DNA from 2 places in the Desulfitobacterium hafniense DCB-2 genome. Region 1 is predicted to be linked to the other one. Evidence: riboswitches for the same ligand, from Rfam matches in the RefSeq annotation. Region 1 holds a riboswitch; the other holds the start of a gene.
The links. Region 1 has a riboswitch for cyclic di-GMP ahead of DHAF_RS23205 (methyl-accepting chemotaxis protein). Riboswitches for the same ligand answer to the same signal wherever they lie in the genome.

Region 1 (7,906 bases):
TTTTTACGACTCTCAACCTGTTGGTCTTTTCGATATATGGTCCTTTCGATATGGTCTTTTGGTCTGAAGAATTAAAAAAATTGCACCCTAAAGTACAATTCGATATTTGTTGATGGGCCTGCCCACTGTCCCATATTGAGTTTCCAATAAGACACAGTTTATTTTTTCAAGATATTCCAGATACCTGCGGGCTGTAACCCGCGCCAGCCCAACCCCTTCCGCCACTTCCTCTGCCGATAAGCCGACGGGGGTTTCTTTCAGGAAATTATAAACTTGTTGCAGGGTGATTTCACGCAATCCTTTGGGCAGTTCTTCCCTGCTTCTGGCGACAAGGGTATCTTGATGAGGATGAATTTTGATCAAGCGATCCAAATCCTCCTGATTGATTTCCCAGCGGTTTTGCAGCTGCTCTGCGTAGGAGTAGTAATTGCTGAGCGCAGTATGGATTCGCTCATACTTGAAAGGTTTGATGATGTAATCCACTACGCCAAAGCGCAGCCCGGCCTGGACCGTTGCTACGTCCTGAGCCGCCGTAATCAGGATGATATCGGTAGGAATGCCCAGCTGGCGAATCTCTTTGAGAATCTGGATGCCGTTAAGGTCCGGCAGATAGATATCGAGAATCACTAAGCACGGCCGCACATCCTGAATGATTTCGATGGCTTTTTTGCCGGTTCTGGCTTTACCGCAAATCCGGAATCCGCCAATTTTCTTAATAAACCCTTCATTTACTTCCATGACCATCGGATCGTCTTCAACTAGGATCAAGTCAATCAGCTTCATTAATGATCGCCTCCTATTGAGCCTCCCCTAAAGACTTCGGCGCACTCAGGAGCGAATCCCGGACAAGGGAATCCGAACCCCGAAACGCGTACCCCATTTCCCCGTCTCCATCTCTATAGTTCCACCCAGCAGATCCACAGTCTGCTTAACCAGCGATAAGCCAATTCCCCTATTGCCATTCCCTTTGGTTGAAAATCCCCACTGATACATTTGGGCTTGATTGGCCAAGGAAATCCCCGGCCCGGTATCCTCCACACTCAAGATGAGTTGATGGTGTTCATGCTTAATCCGACAGTGGACCTCACTTATTTTACTGCCCACCACCGCTTCCATGGCATTCTCCAGCAGATTTCCCAGAATAATCGTCAGGGTATTGCTGTCAAAGCCCTCCGGCAGCTCACTTAAGCGGGAATCCGGATCAAATAGAACATCGACTTTCAGCTCTTTGCCCCGATTATATTTTCCTAAGAGCAACCCGGCTACATTAGGGTACATGATCTTGCTGCTTAGGAATTTTGTAACCTCCTGCTGCTCCTCAGTCACTCTATAGATATATTCCATGGCTTGATCGGCTTTGTCTAACTGGATCAACCCGGCGATGGTATGCAAGGTATTCAGGGATTCATGATTCTGCACTCGCAAGGCTTCAATAAAGGTTTTTACACCGGTCAACTCCTCCGCCATTTTCCGCACTTCTGTCTTCTCTTTGAGGGTGACGACCCGCCCAACCACCTGCTCCTTGACCCTGATCGGTAAAAAATCCACGAGAACCCAGGTATTATTGAGGATAAGCTCTGTGCTCTCTGCAGGATCATGGGTCTCTAAAAAATCGCTTAAGGCAGTGAACGCGGGAAACTCTTGTAAAGGGCACCCCACCGCTTTTTCAGAAGTTCCGGCAATCCGGCAGGCTTTTTCATTGATGACTGTAATGCGGTTCTCCATATCAAGGGCGACGACTCCATCGTCCATAGCCTGGAAAATTGCCACTCTTTCTTCCAGCATCCGTGCAATCTGGCTGGGCTCAAGGGAGAACATATTCTTCTTGATGTTGCTGGCTAAATAAAAGGACCCCAGCCCTCCCAGGGCTAAGCCGATCAAAATCGAAGAATAGAGTTCAACCCTGATGGCACCGACAATCTCCCGGATGGTAGGGACAAGAATGCCGACGGCAACGACTCCTACCTGACGGGTTCCCTCATCAGCCAGGACAGGGACAAAAGCACGAATTGACGGCCCGACAACCCCCACGGCCTGGGAGAGATATTCCTTTCTTTGTAAAGAGAGTTCCTCGTCGCCGTCGTTAAAGACGGTGCCAATGCGATCTAAGTAAGGATGGGAATATCTTATTTTTTCCATATCAAAAATGACGATATATTCAACTCCTGTGGCCAGGCGAATCCGTTCGGCAAGGGGTTGAATCATTTTCGAGCCCTCAAACCCGCTGAGATTCTCCTGCACCTCACTTAACTGGGCAACCGTTCGGGCAATGGCCATGGCTCTATAACCGATTTCCTGCTCCATCTTATCGGAAATTCGGTTGACGATGATCACGCCTGCCAGAAAAACGGATAAAAAAACCAGCAGAAAGGAGAGCATGGCGATTTTAGTGCCTAATTTTAAGTGGGGTATTTTCAACCGCTTACTCCCCCTCCGGCTGATGAATCCATGTGATTCCACCCTTTCGGTTCAAGTCAGCTTTTCCTCCTTTCCCAGTATTGCTTGAATTTTAGTTGGCGATATTCAGATTAGCATTAGTAAAGCCATGACATTATCATCATAATGCTGAATAGCGTTAGTGTCAATTAACTATCTGAATATTCCAAATATAACAAGAGCGTTTTATGCCCTTGCCTCACTTTCCATTCATCATATTTTTACTCAAGTTTCAATTTGGATGACCAAAGAAACTGTTGGAATCTTCCGGTGCTGCCGACCGCTCTATATTGCTGTAACTGCGCAGCTGGGACGCAACCGTAATGGTATAGCCTGCAAACATGGCATCATGACCCTGTCGTTGACTCATGCGGTGCTCTGTTTGATTGCGCCATTGATTCACTGATTCTTCGTTTTCCCAAACAGATAAGCTAAGCAGCTTTCCTTCCTTGACAAGACTGGAAAAACGCTCTGCGCGTATAAATCCTTCACTTTTGACAAGTTCGTTTTTAAGATTGGCGGCTAAGGCAAGATAATCATCCCTATATTTCTTTTATATTGTAACTTCAAATAAAACCAAGATCATTGCCGGCTTGCTCCTTACTATTTAGAGTGCGTTGCCTTTTTTAGGCACAAACATCCGGGACATATCCACCCCTTCGTGTTCAAGCAGCTGGATTTTCCTGCTGATTCCTCCGCCAAAACCTGTCAAGTTACCCTTGGCACCTACTACCCGATGGCAGGGGATGATAATAGATATGGGGTTATGACCTACGGCTCCGCCTATTGCTTGGCTGGACATACACTTTTTGTTCATTTTCTCAGCCATCTGTTTGGCAATGTCGCCATAGGTGATTACCTGGCCATAGGGTATTTGGCATAAAATATCCCATACCCCTTGACGAAATTCGCCGCCCATGGGGGCCAGGGGCAATTCGGATGTGGCAGGCCTCTCACCTGCAAAATATCTGTCCAGCCATGCTTTGGCAGCGTCAAAGATCGGTATATCGTCCTTTTCGATCATGCTTTCGGGTAGGGTACCGCCATGAAATCTCTGACCCTCCATCCATAAGCCGATAAGATTGTCGCCGTCACAGGCAAGGGTAATTGTGCATATGGGTGATAGATAGGTTGTTGAATAATACATTTTGACCCTCCTTCTTTATCTGTTTTATCACGTGTTCTAAAGGTTGATTGTAGCATAACTGGTCCGGGAAAATCTCGCAGTTTTGGGAGATTATATTTTTCTCTTTTAAACCATTCCCATATTACCAGCACATTGAAAGCATTATTTTCCCATGCTATAATGCTTTTGCGGTTTATTTGCTAAAGCGCTTGAAAAATGGGTCAGAGGATTTGAAAGGTTCGGCTTATATGGAAGAAAAACATAGTGATGGTGACCGGGACTTTAAGCTGTTTTTGCTGGCAGGATTGTTCGCCGGGATCGGTGCAGGTATTAATACATCCATATTTAACAACTATTTAAACGATATATTCATGCTTTCCGAGAGTGTCAGAGGTTTCCTCGAGGTGCCCCGGGAAGCGCCGGGTTTCTTTATCATGCTGGTTCTGGCGGTTTTAAGTTTTGCCGGGGATGTGCGGATTGCCATGCTCGGCATGGCCGCGGCAGGATTGGGGATGCTGGGGCTGGGCCTCTTATCCCCCACCTTCGCGGTTATGATCATTTGGATGATGATGTACAGCCTCGGCACACATATGGTCATGCCTGTCACGCCCTCCATCGGCATGTCCCTGTCCAAGCTGGGGTCTTTCGGCGCCAGGCTTGGAACGATCAGTGCCTTTGGTCTGTTCGGCAGTATTATCGCCTACGTTTTTGTCTTCCTGAGCTTTCATTTCCTGAATATGACCTATCAGATTGCCTTTATTATCGGTGCTGTTTTCTATGTGTTTGCTGCTTTGGCGGTGGGGCTGATGAAGAAGGGCGAACCGAAAGCCAGGAAAGTCAAATTTGTTTTTCGCAAACGCTACGCCCTCTATTATGTCCTGGCCGGTGTCAGCGGAGCGCGGGCACAGATTTTTCTGACGTTTGCCCCATGGGTCCTGATCAAGGTGTTTAATGTGCAACCTCAGATGTTTGCTATCCTGGGTATGATTGTCGCCTTTGTGAGTATCGGCACACGTAAAATGATTGGCCGCTTGATCGACGTCCGGGGGGAGCGATTCGTTCTGACGGTGGAGGCCGCTTTGTTGTTCGCCATTTGTCTTGGCTATGCGTTCTCAGCCGACATTTTCCCCGTCGGCATCGCTGCGGTGATTATCGCCGCCTGCTATGTCATCGATAATTCCATGGCAGCGGTGGAAATGGCGCGGTCGACATATTTACGGAAGATTGCCGTCGATCTTGATGATGTGACTCCAACCCTATCGACGGGGGTCAGTCTCCAGCATATCGCCTCTATGGTTATTCCCATTTTCGGCGGGCTTTTGTGGGCGGCTTTTGGATATCAGGCCGTCTTTATGGGCGCAGCCGTTATCGCCTTCCTCAATTTCATACTTTCACGCCGAATTAAGATTGAGCTTGATCCTGCCGCTAAGGCGGAGTAGCACACAGCTATGTTCAGGAGCAGATAAGTAATAAGCCTTGAGTTACGTCAGACGATCGTATCTCAAGGCTTTTATTATTCATCAAAAGACCTTCTCGTTTCATACAAAAATCCCATATGCACCTGGCAGCAGAGCTTGTTCGACGCTCATGAGGATGATAAACCCTAAAAATGTTATTACTATTTGCGGATATAGATTTATTTATAAATTATCTTTCAAATTGTAGTAATTTGTAGTAGAATGATTGAGGTAATACCTCATACAACATACCAATGTGGCTGGATATCTTTAATTATATTGCGACAAAGGCAAACTTAGTGAAAGCTAAGGACGCAAAGCTATGGGCCTTCCTGATCAAGCTGATGGCCGCCAAGCTACCGAAGTCTTCTTTTTGCTGTCGCTAAATGAATGCGGCTTTTTTTATTGTTTTTTTCAGCCAACTTTTATCCTTGGTGAGCCGGTTTAGTATAGTCAGAAACTCTATGGAAAAGCAAGCTATTCAAATAAAATAATAAGATATTATAGGGAGGAATTCGTTTGAAACTCAAGACACGATTATTTTTGATGTTCTTAGCTACTAGTTTAATTCCACTGTTAATCTTTTCTGCCGTATCCATACCCTCTTTTATCTCAGACTCCCAACAGAGTACCTATCAGCTAAGCGAGGATAAAATAGCAATTGCTGAAGCTGAAATAAACGGGATGCTAGATAAAAATTTCAATACCCTACATATGGTCGCTAATCAGCCGGCCATCCGCAATTTCGATTTACCTAATGCGAAAAATATTCTGCTGGATGCCGTTAAAGTCAATCCCGAACTTATTATTGCTCTTGACAATACTGAAGGACAACAAGTCGTTAAAAGTAATGATGATGCCTTAACCAACATCATTGAGCGGGATTTTTTTAACCAAGCCATGAACGGGACTGAAGAGTATGTATCCGATATTATCGTTGCGAAGGCTACCGGTGCATTGATCGTCGTTATCTCTACACCTGTTCGTGATATGAATAATAACATTGTCGGAGTTCTTCAAGCGAACATACAACTCGCCCAGCTCAGTGATTTTGTCACAGATCTTTCAGAGGACGGTTCAAACGTCTATGTGCTTTCCAGACAAGGGACAGTATTGGCCCATCCCCATATGGAATATGTTCAAAACCAGGAAGATTTCAGCTCTTTAGAATTTGTGGAAACAGGTTTTACTGGGCAGGACATGACCATGCAAGCGGCAAATATTCAAGGTGAAGAGGTTATTGTCAGCCATGCTTTGCACGAGCAGGCGGGCTGGTTAATCGTTGTGGAAACCCCCGTTTCGGTGGCGATGGCTTCCGCTAATAAACTCCTGTATATCTCAATCGGCTTGCTTTTTACTGTGAGCGTTATTGTCGGCTTATTCGGCTTTATCTTTGCCAAACGATTTACGAAGCCCCTCGTCGAGTTATCCTCTGTTGTCGAAACAATTGCGAGGGGAGATTTGACAGACTTTGAAGTTGAAATCAAGTCAAAAGATGAAATCGGCCGACTTTATCATAGTCTTAAAACAATGACTCACAACTTAAGGGGACTTGTCGTCAACATTCAAGAGGTTGCCTCGGCTTTAGCATCTCATTCTGTGCAATTATCGTCGACAACTGAGGAAACCACGGAGAGTTTAACCCAAGTCGTTACAACGATAAACGAAATGGCTCAGGGCAACAGCAATCAGGCTTTAATGATTCAAGGTTCAACAGATGCGATTGCTACGGTTAATCATATCGTCGGCGAAGCTACGCAAAAAACAGAAGTTGGTGCAGACAAGGCCAAAGAATCATTAGAGCTTGCTAAAGAAGGTCAAAAGGCTCTTGAACGCCAAAGTCAAAAAATAGAAGAAAACAACAAGTATTCGAATACTGTTGGTCAATCGATACTTCAACTGGCGACAATGGCCGATGAGATTCGCAACATGATCGGGGCTATTAACAGTATCGCTGAACAAACCAATCTACTGGCCTTAAATGCTTCGATCGAAGCGGCCCGCGCTGGTGATGCAGGGCGAGGATTTGCCGTCGTAGCCGAAGAAATCCGCAAACTTGCTGAGCAATCCAGTAATTCCACTAAGAGAATTGAAGATATTGTCAATAGCATTAATAGCAAGGTTAATGAAGCGGTTAATAATATGAATCAGGCTAAAGAAAGCGTTGTTGTTATGGAATCTTCGGCAGAAGATACCAAAGAAAGCTTTGCAAAGATTTTTGCTTCGATTACTGAGCTTGCGCAAAACTCCTATGAAATTTCCACAGCCTTAGGAGAAATCAATGATCAGACACAAGAAGTTGCTCATCAAGCCACAAATATTTCCGCAGTGGTTGAACAAGCCTCGGCTGGTATGCAGGAAATCTCAGCCTCTTCAGAAGAGCAATTAGCTTCAATCGAGACGATTGCTCAATCCTCCGGCCAATTAGAAACTGCGGCTCAAGAACTTCTCACTCAAGTCGCGAAATTTAAAATTAGATAAGCTTTGCATCGTGGCCACCATAGAGGACAGAGCCTAATAATAAAAAGGCCTTGAGCGCATAGAATTTATGTGCCTCAAGGCTTTGGTTCTTATTATGTTCTAAAACTGTGGGGATGATTGTGAAGTTAGGTAAATATCGATGTCGCTATTAACAGTAGTTTTTGGGTATACACGAAGGAATCTCGTTTAAAATAAAAGAATACGATAATTGATTTTCGCAAGGGTGCGATTAAGATTCCAACCCAATGAAAGACGACTATTTTCATCTAATTTAAGTCGTTGATAATCTTTGATGATATATAACTTGAACTCTGCTGAAATCCATGAAGCAAATTCAAAGGCGATGTCTCTGTGAGCAAAAGTGCCGCCATAACGACCAGAACGTGAAATGATTCCAATGGCATTC
Region 2 (7,906 bases), 1.3 Mb from region 1:
CAGCTATCTCATGGATCAGTTCCAGAAAGTTAGGGAAGGAAACCTCTGCTGCTTCGATGCCTTGCAGACTTATCCCTTCCTCGGCAAGCAGGCCTGCCACCACCCAAGCCATGGCCAGGCGATGATCACCATGACTATGAGCGGCTCCCCCGCGCAAGCTTTTAGCCCCTTGAATCCGCAAGCCGTCGGGAAGCTCCTGAGCGTTGGCACCCAGAGCCTGCAGGCCCTGGACGACCGTCTGTATCCGGTCCGTCTCTTTGACCCGGAGCTCAGCAGCATCACGAATCACGGTTTCACCTTGGGCAAGGCTGGCCGCCACGGCCAGAACTGGAACTTCATCGATGAGCTTGGGGATCATTTCGCCTTGGATCTCTATGCCATGGAGCTGGGCCGGCCGTACGCGCAGATTGGCCCGGGGTTCACCGCATTCTTCCCGTTCCTCTTCTACCTGGATATCTGCCCCCATTTGCCAAAGAGCGTCCAGGATCCCTGTTCGGGTAGGATTCATCCCCACATTCTTAATCAGAAGTTCTCCTTGGGGAATGAGGGTTCCCAGGACCAGGAAAAAGGCTGCAGAGGAAATATCCCCCGGCACCGCTACCTCTTGCCCGGATAAGGCGGCTCCTCCCCTTACCTTGGCGGTGCGCCCTTCACTCTTCAGATCCACACCAAAGCCCCTCAGCATTCGTTCCGTATGATCCCGGGAAAGACAAGGTTCTGTGACCATAGTCTCCCCTTTTGCTCTTAACCCGGCCAGAAGAATGGCAGACTTGACCTGAGCGGAAGCCACAGGTGAACGGAATTGAATCCCCTGTAAGAGGCCGCCTTGAATGGTCAAGGGGGCATATTTTCCCTCCTGCCGGCCGAGGATGCGAGCCCCCATCTCCTGCAAAGGAAGGGTTACCCGGGCCATGGGCCGGGACCTGATGGAAGAATCCCCGGTTAAGGTCGCGCTGAAGGGACAGCCTGCTAAAACACCCAGCATGAGCCTCATGGTGGTTCCGGAATTCCCCACATCCAAAATATCCTGGGGCTCATGCCAATTCTCAAAGCCCCGGCCTCTGATCCAGACTTCCGCATCCCGTCGTTCCCATTCCACACCCAGTGTCTTCAGACATGCCAGCGTACTTAAGCAGTCCTGTCCCAGCAAAAAATTGGTAATATGGGTTTCACCCTGAGCCATCCCGCCGAACAAAGCAGCCCGGTGGGATATGGACTTATCTCCAGGGACCTCTATTTCACCTTGAATCCGCCCCATAGGATTAATCCGTATTCCTTTAGACTCATTATTTATTTGCATCTGATTCCCTCCGGTTCAGCATTTGACTCCTGGCCCCTTGAGCCCTCGCAAACACTTTAAGCATCTCTTCGCCATCAGCGCCCGCGATGATCTCCCGAATCTCCTTAACCTTTTCTTCCCAGATATCCAGGGAGCGGAGAATTGCCGAGGCGTTGGAAAACAATATATCCCGCCACATTTCCGGCGAACTATCCACCAGCCGGGTAATTTCCCGGAAGCTCCGACCGGCTATTTCAAGGGGTTTCCCTCTTAAATTCCCTTCTGCTGCAGTTAAGGCCAGGGCAAGGGACAGCACATGAGGCAGGTGACTGATCAAGGCCACTTCATCATCGTGATCCTCAGCTTCCCGCGAGACGATTCTTGCCCCAAGCCTCTGGACCAATTGAGAAAACTTTTCCACCATCTCCTGAGGACAAGAGGGGGGAGGAGTAATCACATAAGGATAGCCCTGGAATAAATTCGGTTTAGCCGCTTGAAATCCCTGCTGCTCTGATCCTGTCATGGGGTGGCCCCCAATAAAATAGACCGAATTCATCTGATTGGCTGCCCGGCATATGTCTATTTTTACACTTCCTACATCGGTGATAAGGCTGCCGGCAGACACACAACCGACGGCCCGGGCAAAACTTTCTGCCAGCAGGGAAACAGGCGTCGCCAGGATAACCAGATCCACATCAAGGCTCTCCGGTATCTCCTGCCAGCCCTCTTTGATCCATTCCCGAACTTTTGCTTCTTTCAGACTTTCTTCATGGCATTCTACAGCGCAGACAGACCACCCCTGCCCTGCCAGCGCACCTGCCCAGGACCCTCCAATCAGGCCGAGGCCGATGACACAAGCACGGGGCTGCCTTTGCCCTGTCCATCCTCCGGACAAAATAATTTCCCGACCTTTTTCCATCACCGGCGAGCCCCTTTCACCGGTCTGCCCAGTGCCTGAGCCAGAATCTCCAGCTCTGCCATCATCGAGGCAAAATTATCCGGAGTTAAGGACTGCTTGCCGTCGGATACGGCTTTCTCCGGTTGGGGATGCACCTCAACAATGATACCGTCCGCTCCGGCTGCTACCGCCGCTTTGGCCATGGGAGGCACCAGGTTCCAGCGACCGGTTCCGTGACTGGGATCGACAATAACCGGCAGATGGGAAAGGGATTGAAGAGCGGGAACCATGCTTAAATCCAGGGTATTCCGGGTATAGGTTTCAAAAGTACGAATTCCCCGTTCACAGAACATGACCTGGTAGTTGCCGCCATCCATAATGTACTCGGCGGCCATCATCCATTCTTCAAGAGTTGCCGAGGGTCCTCGTTTTAAGAGAATGGGTTTATTGGTTTTGGCTACTTCTTTCAGGAGGAAGAAGTTCTGCATATTGCGGGCCCCGATTTGCAGGATATCTGCGTAATGGGCTACAAGTTCCACATCCCGCACATCCACTACTTCGGTTATAACCAGCAATCCTGTCTCCTCCCTGGCCTCGGCAAGAAGCTTTAAGCCCTCCTCTTCCAAGCCCTGAAAAGCATACGGGGAAGTACGGGGTTTGAAGGCTCCCCCCCTCAAGAAGGTAGCTCCTGCTTCTTTAACAGCATGGGCAGTCTCGATAATCTGGGCCCGGCTTTCCACACTGCAGGGTCCCGCCATCACGTGAATTTCTTCGCCGCCGATCTCATAATCGCCGATCTTGATAATGGTATTCCCACTCTGAAATTCACGGCTGACAAGTTTGTACGGCGCCAGAATCGGAACCACTTTCTCTACCCAAGGCAGGGCTTCCAGATCCAGGGCTTTCAGCCGTGAGCGATCCCCTACAGCACCGATGATGATCTTCTCCACCCCTTGGGAGAGGTGAATTTTGAATCCTTCCTGGCTTAAACGCTCATTGATTTCCTGAACCTCTGCCTCACCGGCTCCACGCTTTAATACGATAATCATAATGTTCCACTCCTTAACTACCATCCTACATTTTTCCACTACTCACCGGCAAGGTGAGCAAAATCTACCATAATACAACTCTACTCAACAAGATCTCTGCGTAAATTAACGGCATCCCTTAGATAGACCGGCTGAATTTCTTCCTGGGTCAAAGCAGACTCCACATGAAGCAGCACGCGGATGCACATCGGCAATGAACCCGGAACAGGAACTTCATTCAGACAGATCATAGGGACCCGGTCCCAGCCCAGCTGGCGGGCGAAAGTTGCCGGGAATGCCGCATCAATATCCTTGGTCAGGGTGAAGATGGCACTGATAATATCCGTTGTTGCTAAAGAATTGCGCTTGATCATCTCCTGCAAAAGCTCTTGTGTCCCTTCACGAATGTGTTCAGCATTATTTTCTTGAATCGTAATGGCACCCCGTATACCACGAACTCTTGTCACATTGGTTCACCTCCCTTTTAGTCCTTGATTTCTTTCGGCGCCGCCCTATGTCCCAGGCCTACCGCCACCTCATCCAAATGCAATAAACCCACGCCGAAGAAAACCGCTACCGATAAATGTTCATCTCTTCTGGCAATGCCTATTTTTCCACCGATATTCAATCCCATGGCCTTGGGCATAATCTGGCTCAAAGCTTCCCGGGTTGCACCGGCAACGGCTCCTTCATCGCCATGGGTTTCTTGAATGACCCCTTCCCGTTTCGCGGCAACAATGGCTCTTTCCACGATTTTTTTAATAGCTGTAAGATATTCGCCCCCATAATCCACCGCCACAGTGCGAATGCCGTGGCGTCCGAAACCGTCCTTCAAGTGAACCTCCTCTTCACGGCTTTCAGCCATAGCCATCCGCATCGCCGCCATAGCAATTTTCTTACTTTCAGCAACCATTCTATTCATTCCTTTCCCTAAAGGGATTCCTTGGCTTAGATTAACCCATCCTTAATAGTACTACACTATGTGCTTTAGCACATTAGGACATTTTACCTAAAAAAGAAAACAAAAAAGACACCTACGGTGTCTAATTCACTAAATCACCGTCCTACCATCCTTCCTTTATTAAATTTAAGAGTAAAAGATAAGAGAACCACAACCGTCCTACACTATGCCCTACACCAGCTGTCGGATTAGATATTAAATTATATTATATAATGCATTAGGATCATTTTCAAGACAGGAGCCAAAAGAAAAAGCAGGCCCCTTTTTTCCAGAGGACCTGCTCCAGCCACACCTTAAGCCTGAGTGTCTTTGACTTTCTTGATTCCGAGCACTTTACCCAAGGCGAAAGCAATGACCGCCGCAACTGCACTGAACAGTGCTCCCATCTTTGCTGCTCCCTGCAGACCCGGATCAATAAAGGCTACACCCGAGACGAATAGGGCAACGGTAAGTCCCATAGCCGCTATCACGCCGGCCACCAGGAGCTCTTTATACCCCATGCCTTTGGGGAAGGGAAAGCCGATGACTGTAGCCAAAGAACCCATGAGGAATATGCCGATGGTTTTTCCGCCGACGAGAGCAATGAGAACCAGCCAGGTGAGAGTGTTGATTTCTGAGAATTCCACCCCCGCATTGGTTAATCCAAATAAAAGCAGGCCGAAGTCCACGAATATTTTCCATTCGTGCTCAAATGTTTTCAGAGTGGAGTGATCCTGGGGATCATCTTCGAATAAGCCGAATTCCTCCCGGGGAGGATGGGGCAGGAAGGGAACGATAAACACCAGGGCCAAAGCCGGGTGAATATGGGCCAGATAAAGGCCGGCCCAGCTCAGAATTCCCCCCAAGATGATATAAGGCCAGTAGCTCTGAACATTTTTGCGTCTGAGCAGATAAGCAACCAGCATACCCGCCACAGTGAGCAATAACCAGAGGGGTGCCACCGGGTTGGCGGGATCAGGGTAGAAGAAGGCAATAATCATCAGACCGATGCCATCATCGACAATAGCCAGAAGCAGCAAGAAAGAGACCGCAGCATGCTGAGCTCCAAACACTACCCTTGCCACCAGCCAGGCTAAAGCAATATCGGTGGCTGTAGGGATACCCCAGCCTCTGGCAAACTCAGGACTCCCGATCAGGGCATTTAAACCAAGAAAGACAAGGGCTGGGCCCAGAACTCCGCCAAGGGTGGCCATCAGAGGATTGATCGCCCTTTTAAGGGGATTTAAGCTTCCTCCGGGCAGCAGGCTTTGAGTAATTTCTATCGCTGCCATGGCAAAAAAGAACACCATAAAGATATCGTTGACAAAGAAATGAAGAGATATATGGCCGATAATTTCATTGTGGACAAAATGATGGTAGTTTTCCGGCGCTAAATTAGCCCAAACAAGTGCGATAAGGACACCTAGAATTAATGGAATCGAAAACTCCTGCAAAAAATTGATGGTCTTTTTCTGCGTACTCACTGGTCTTCCTCCTCAAGTTAAAAATAATGTGTAAAATGTTCCTTATATTTTCACGCCCCACAAAAGGCGACACTGCCGGCTGCCTTATACTGCTGTTCAACCCTTTATTCTTCCCAACAGGGCAAAAAAAGCATACAAAAAGAGAGTAGTCCAAAAAGGAACTACTCTCCCCTAAGAAGTTCTAACTACTTGTAGCCTGGCGATCCTAGCCGGTCTTGCGCGACGGCCTTAGACCCATAGCTTTAGCGTCCTTTGCTTTCACAAAGTTTGCTCCAACCATCAACGATAATATAATTTTCAGATACTTTAGTATAGCATAGATAAACTGCCTTAAGCAATAAAACCCGGCAAATTTCTGCATTTTTCTTGTTTTCCATACTTCAGCGCCCGACTCTCAAGGTTTGAATATTATGCTCGATCATTAGGGTCTGATTAAGCCGCGGCTCTGTCAGGGCGGAATCTTTCTTAATCACCTGGATGCGAACAATAGTGGGCACATTGGTTCCATCCAATTGAATTACTCCTGTTTGAGCAGGAATCTCCAACTCTCCCCGTGCCAACGTTCCCAGAGTTTTGCCATTTTGGATCACGCGAACCGGAGCAGCGGGGACCGCCTTGAGGGTGATCAGGGAAGTTTGGGGAATCGTTTCCTGAATCAAGTTCGGGGTGACCGTACTTGATACCGGTGTACTGTCCAAGGAGGGGGCTTCTATGTTTTGGGCCACGGAAATATAGTAACCTACAGGGTCTTTGGCTAACCCTAAGGCCATTTGAGCTAAAACCAAGAAGACAGCAGAGAGAACCACTGCCCGAATAATGACCTTCTCAAATCTAAGCAAGCCCGTGGGCGCACTATGCCGATAGTTCCTGACACGGGATGCGCTTCTTCCGGAACGAGGAATGAACCCGCTCCGCTTTTTATACTTACTAAAAAATTGCCACCGACGCATAAACTTCACCTCATCACCAGTTTATGCAACCGTGGCGGAACTAAGACATGATTCTTATCTTAGAATGTGCAGATTCTAGGTGTTACGGAGTACTAGTCATCGACTGAGGCGTATTCCCCCGCCCCCCGGCCGGCCCGGTACCCCATGGCAAAGGCTGCCTGCAGGTTATATCCTCCCGTCACTCCGTCCACATCCACTACTTCTCCGGCCCAATAAAGACCCTTAATCTTTTTGGAAGCCATGGTCTTGGGATCGATTTCTTTGACATCCACTCCTCCGGCGGTCACGATAGCTGCCGCTAAAGGCAGAGTCTCTTTGATAGTTAAAGGAAGTTCCTGCAACACATGGACCAGGTGTTTTCTTTCTTCTTTATTGATGCTATTGACCGCTTTCTCCGGGGGAATTTGGGACCATTGGATCACCAGGGGTATTAAGCTTTTGGGAAGCAGCTCATCCAGTGAGTTCTTGAATTGCTTATTCAAGTATTTCTTGAAATCTCTCTGCACTCTCTGATCCAATTGCTCCGCAGTTAAGGCCGGCTTAAGGTTAAGGGTCAAGCGAACCTTCTCCCCGCCGGCCAACGCTTCGCCTGCCCAACGGCTTAAGGTGAGAATGATGGGTCCTGAGACGCCGAAGTGAGTAAAAAGCATCTCCCCAAACTCCGTTTGCTGCTTTTTCCCGCCATACCACAACGTGGCTTCCACATTCCTTAAGGAAAGCCCTTGAACCTGCTTTACCCAATCTTCATAAGTTCTCAAGGGAACAAGAGATGGCCGTGGGGGAATCACCTTATGCCCCAGCTTTTGAGCCATCTTGTAGCCATCTCCGGCGGAGCCTGTGGCGGGGTAAGACCCCCCTCCCGTACAGACGATCACCGACTTGCCTTCAAGGACTTTCCCATTGCTTAAACGCACACCCCGGACCTTCTCTTCACCCAGGAGTATCTCTTCCACCGTCTGTCCGGTGGCCAGTTCCACCCCTGCATCCATAATATACTTGAGCAAGGCCTCAACGATTTGCTCGGCATCATCCGAGACAGGAAACACCCGCCCTCCCCGCTCAGTTTTGGTCTCAACACCATACTGAGCAAAGAAATCGCAAAGCCTTACATTATCAAATTCTCTTAAGATGCCATGGAGAAAACGTCCGTTGCCTGGATAATTCCGAATAAAATCTCCCACATTTTCTGCATTGGTCAGATTGCAGCGTCCTTTGCCGGAAATGGCAATTTTACGCCCGGGACGTTCTTTCTTTTCCAGGAGCAGCACGTCGGCCCCCTTCAGGGCGGCTTGGCCTGCAGCCATAAGTCCGGCTGCTCCTGCTCCGA

Region 2: it holds a riboswitch for cyclic di-GMP, as region 1 does, so the genes downstream of both, DHAF_RS16960 (Na+/H+ antiporter NhaA) here and DHAF_RS23205 (methyl-accepting chemotaxis protein) in region 1, are expected to answer to the same signal.

Annotation. Positions count from the first base shown of each region.
Region 1 is NC_011830.1:4,952,797-4,960,702, forward strand. It holds gene DHAF_RS23185 (response regulator) at 88-783, opposite strand; gene DHAF_RS23190 (ATP-binding protein) at 829-2,418, opposite strand; gene DHAF_RS26505 (hypothetical protein) at 2,669-2,806, opposite strand; partial or broken gene DHAF_RS26635 (antibiotic biosynthesis monooxygenase family protein) at 2,816-2,971, opposite strand; gene DHAF_RS23195 (methylated-DNA--[protein]-cysteine S-methyltransferase) at 3,044-3,583, opposite strand; gene DHAF_RS23200 (MFS transporter) at 3,811-5,001, shown strand; cyclic di-GMP riboswitch class I at 5,299-5,383, shown strand; gene DHAF_RS23205 (methyl-accepting chemotaxis protein) at 5,539-7,500, shown strand; gene DHAF_RS26865 (KilA-N domain-containing protein) at 7,687-7,906, opposite strand, start outside.
Region 2 is NC_011830.1:3,628,565-3,636,470, forward strand. It holds gene aroA (3-phosphoshikimate 1-carboxyvinyltransferase) at 1-1,300, opposite strand, end outside; gene DHAF_RS16940 (prephenate dehydrogenase) at 1,287-2,198, opposite strand; gene aroF (3-deoxy-7-phosphoheptulonate synthase) at 2,198-3,226, opposite strand; gene aroH (chorismate mutase) at 3,307-3,672, opposite strand; gene DHAF_RS16955 (HutP family protein) at 3,690-4,118, opposite strand; gene DHAF_RS16960 (Na+/H+ antiporter NhaA) at 4,460-5,629, opposite strand; cyclic di-GMP riboswitch class I at 5,817-5,911, opposite strand; gene DHAF_RS16965 (hypothetical protein) at 6,010-6,579, opposite strand; gene DHAF_RS16970 (BaiN/RdsA family NAD(P)/FAD-dependent oxidoreductase) at 6,672-7,906, opposite strand, start outside.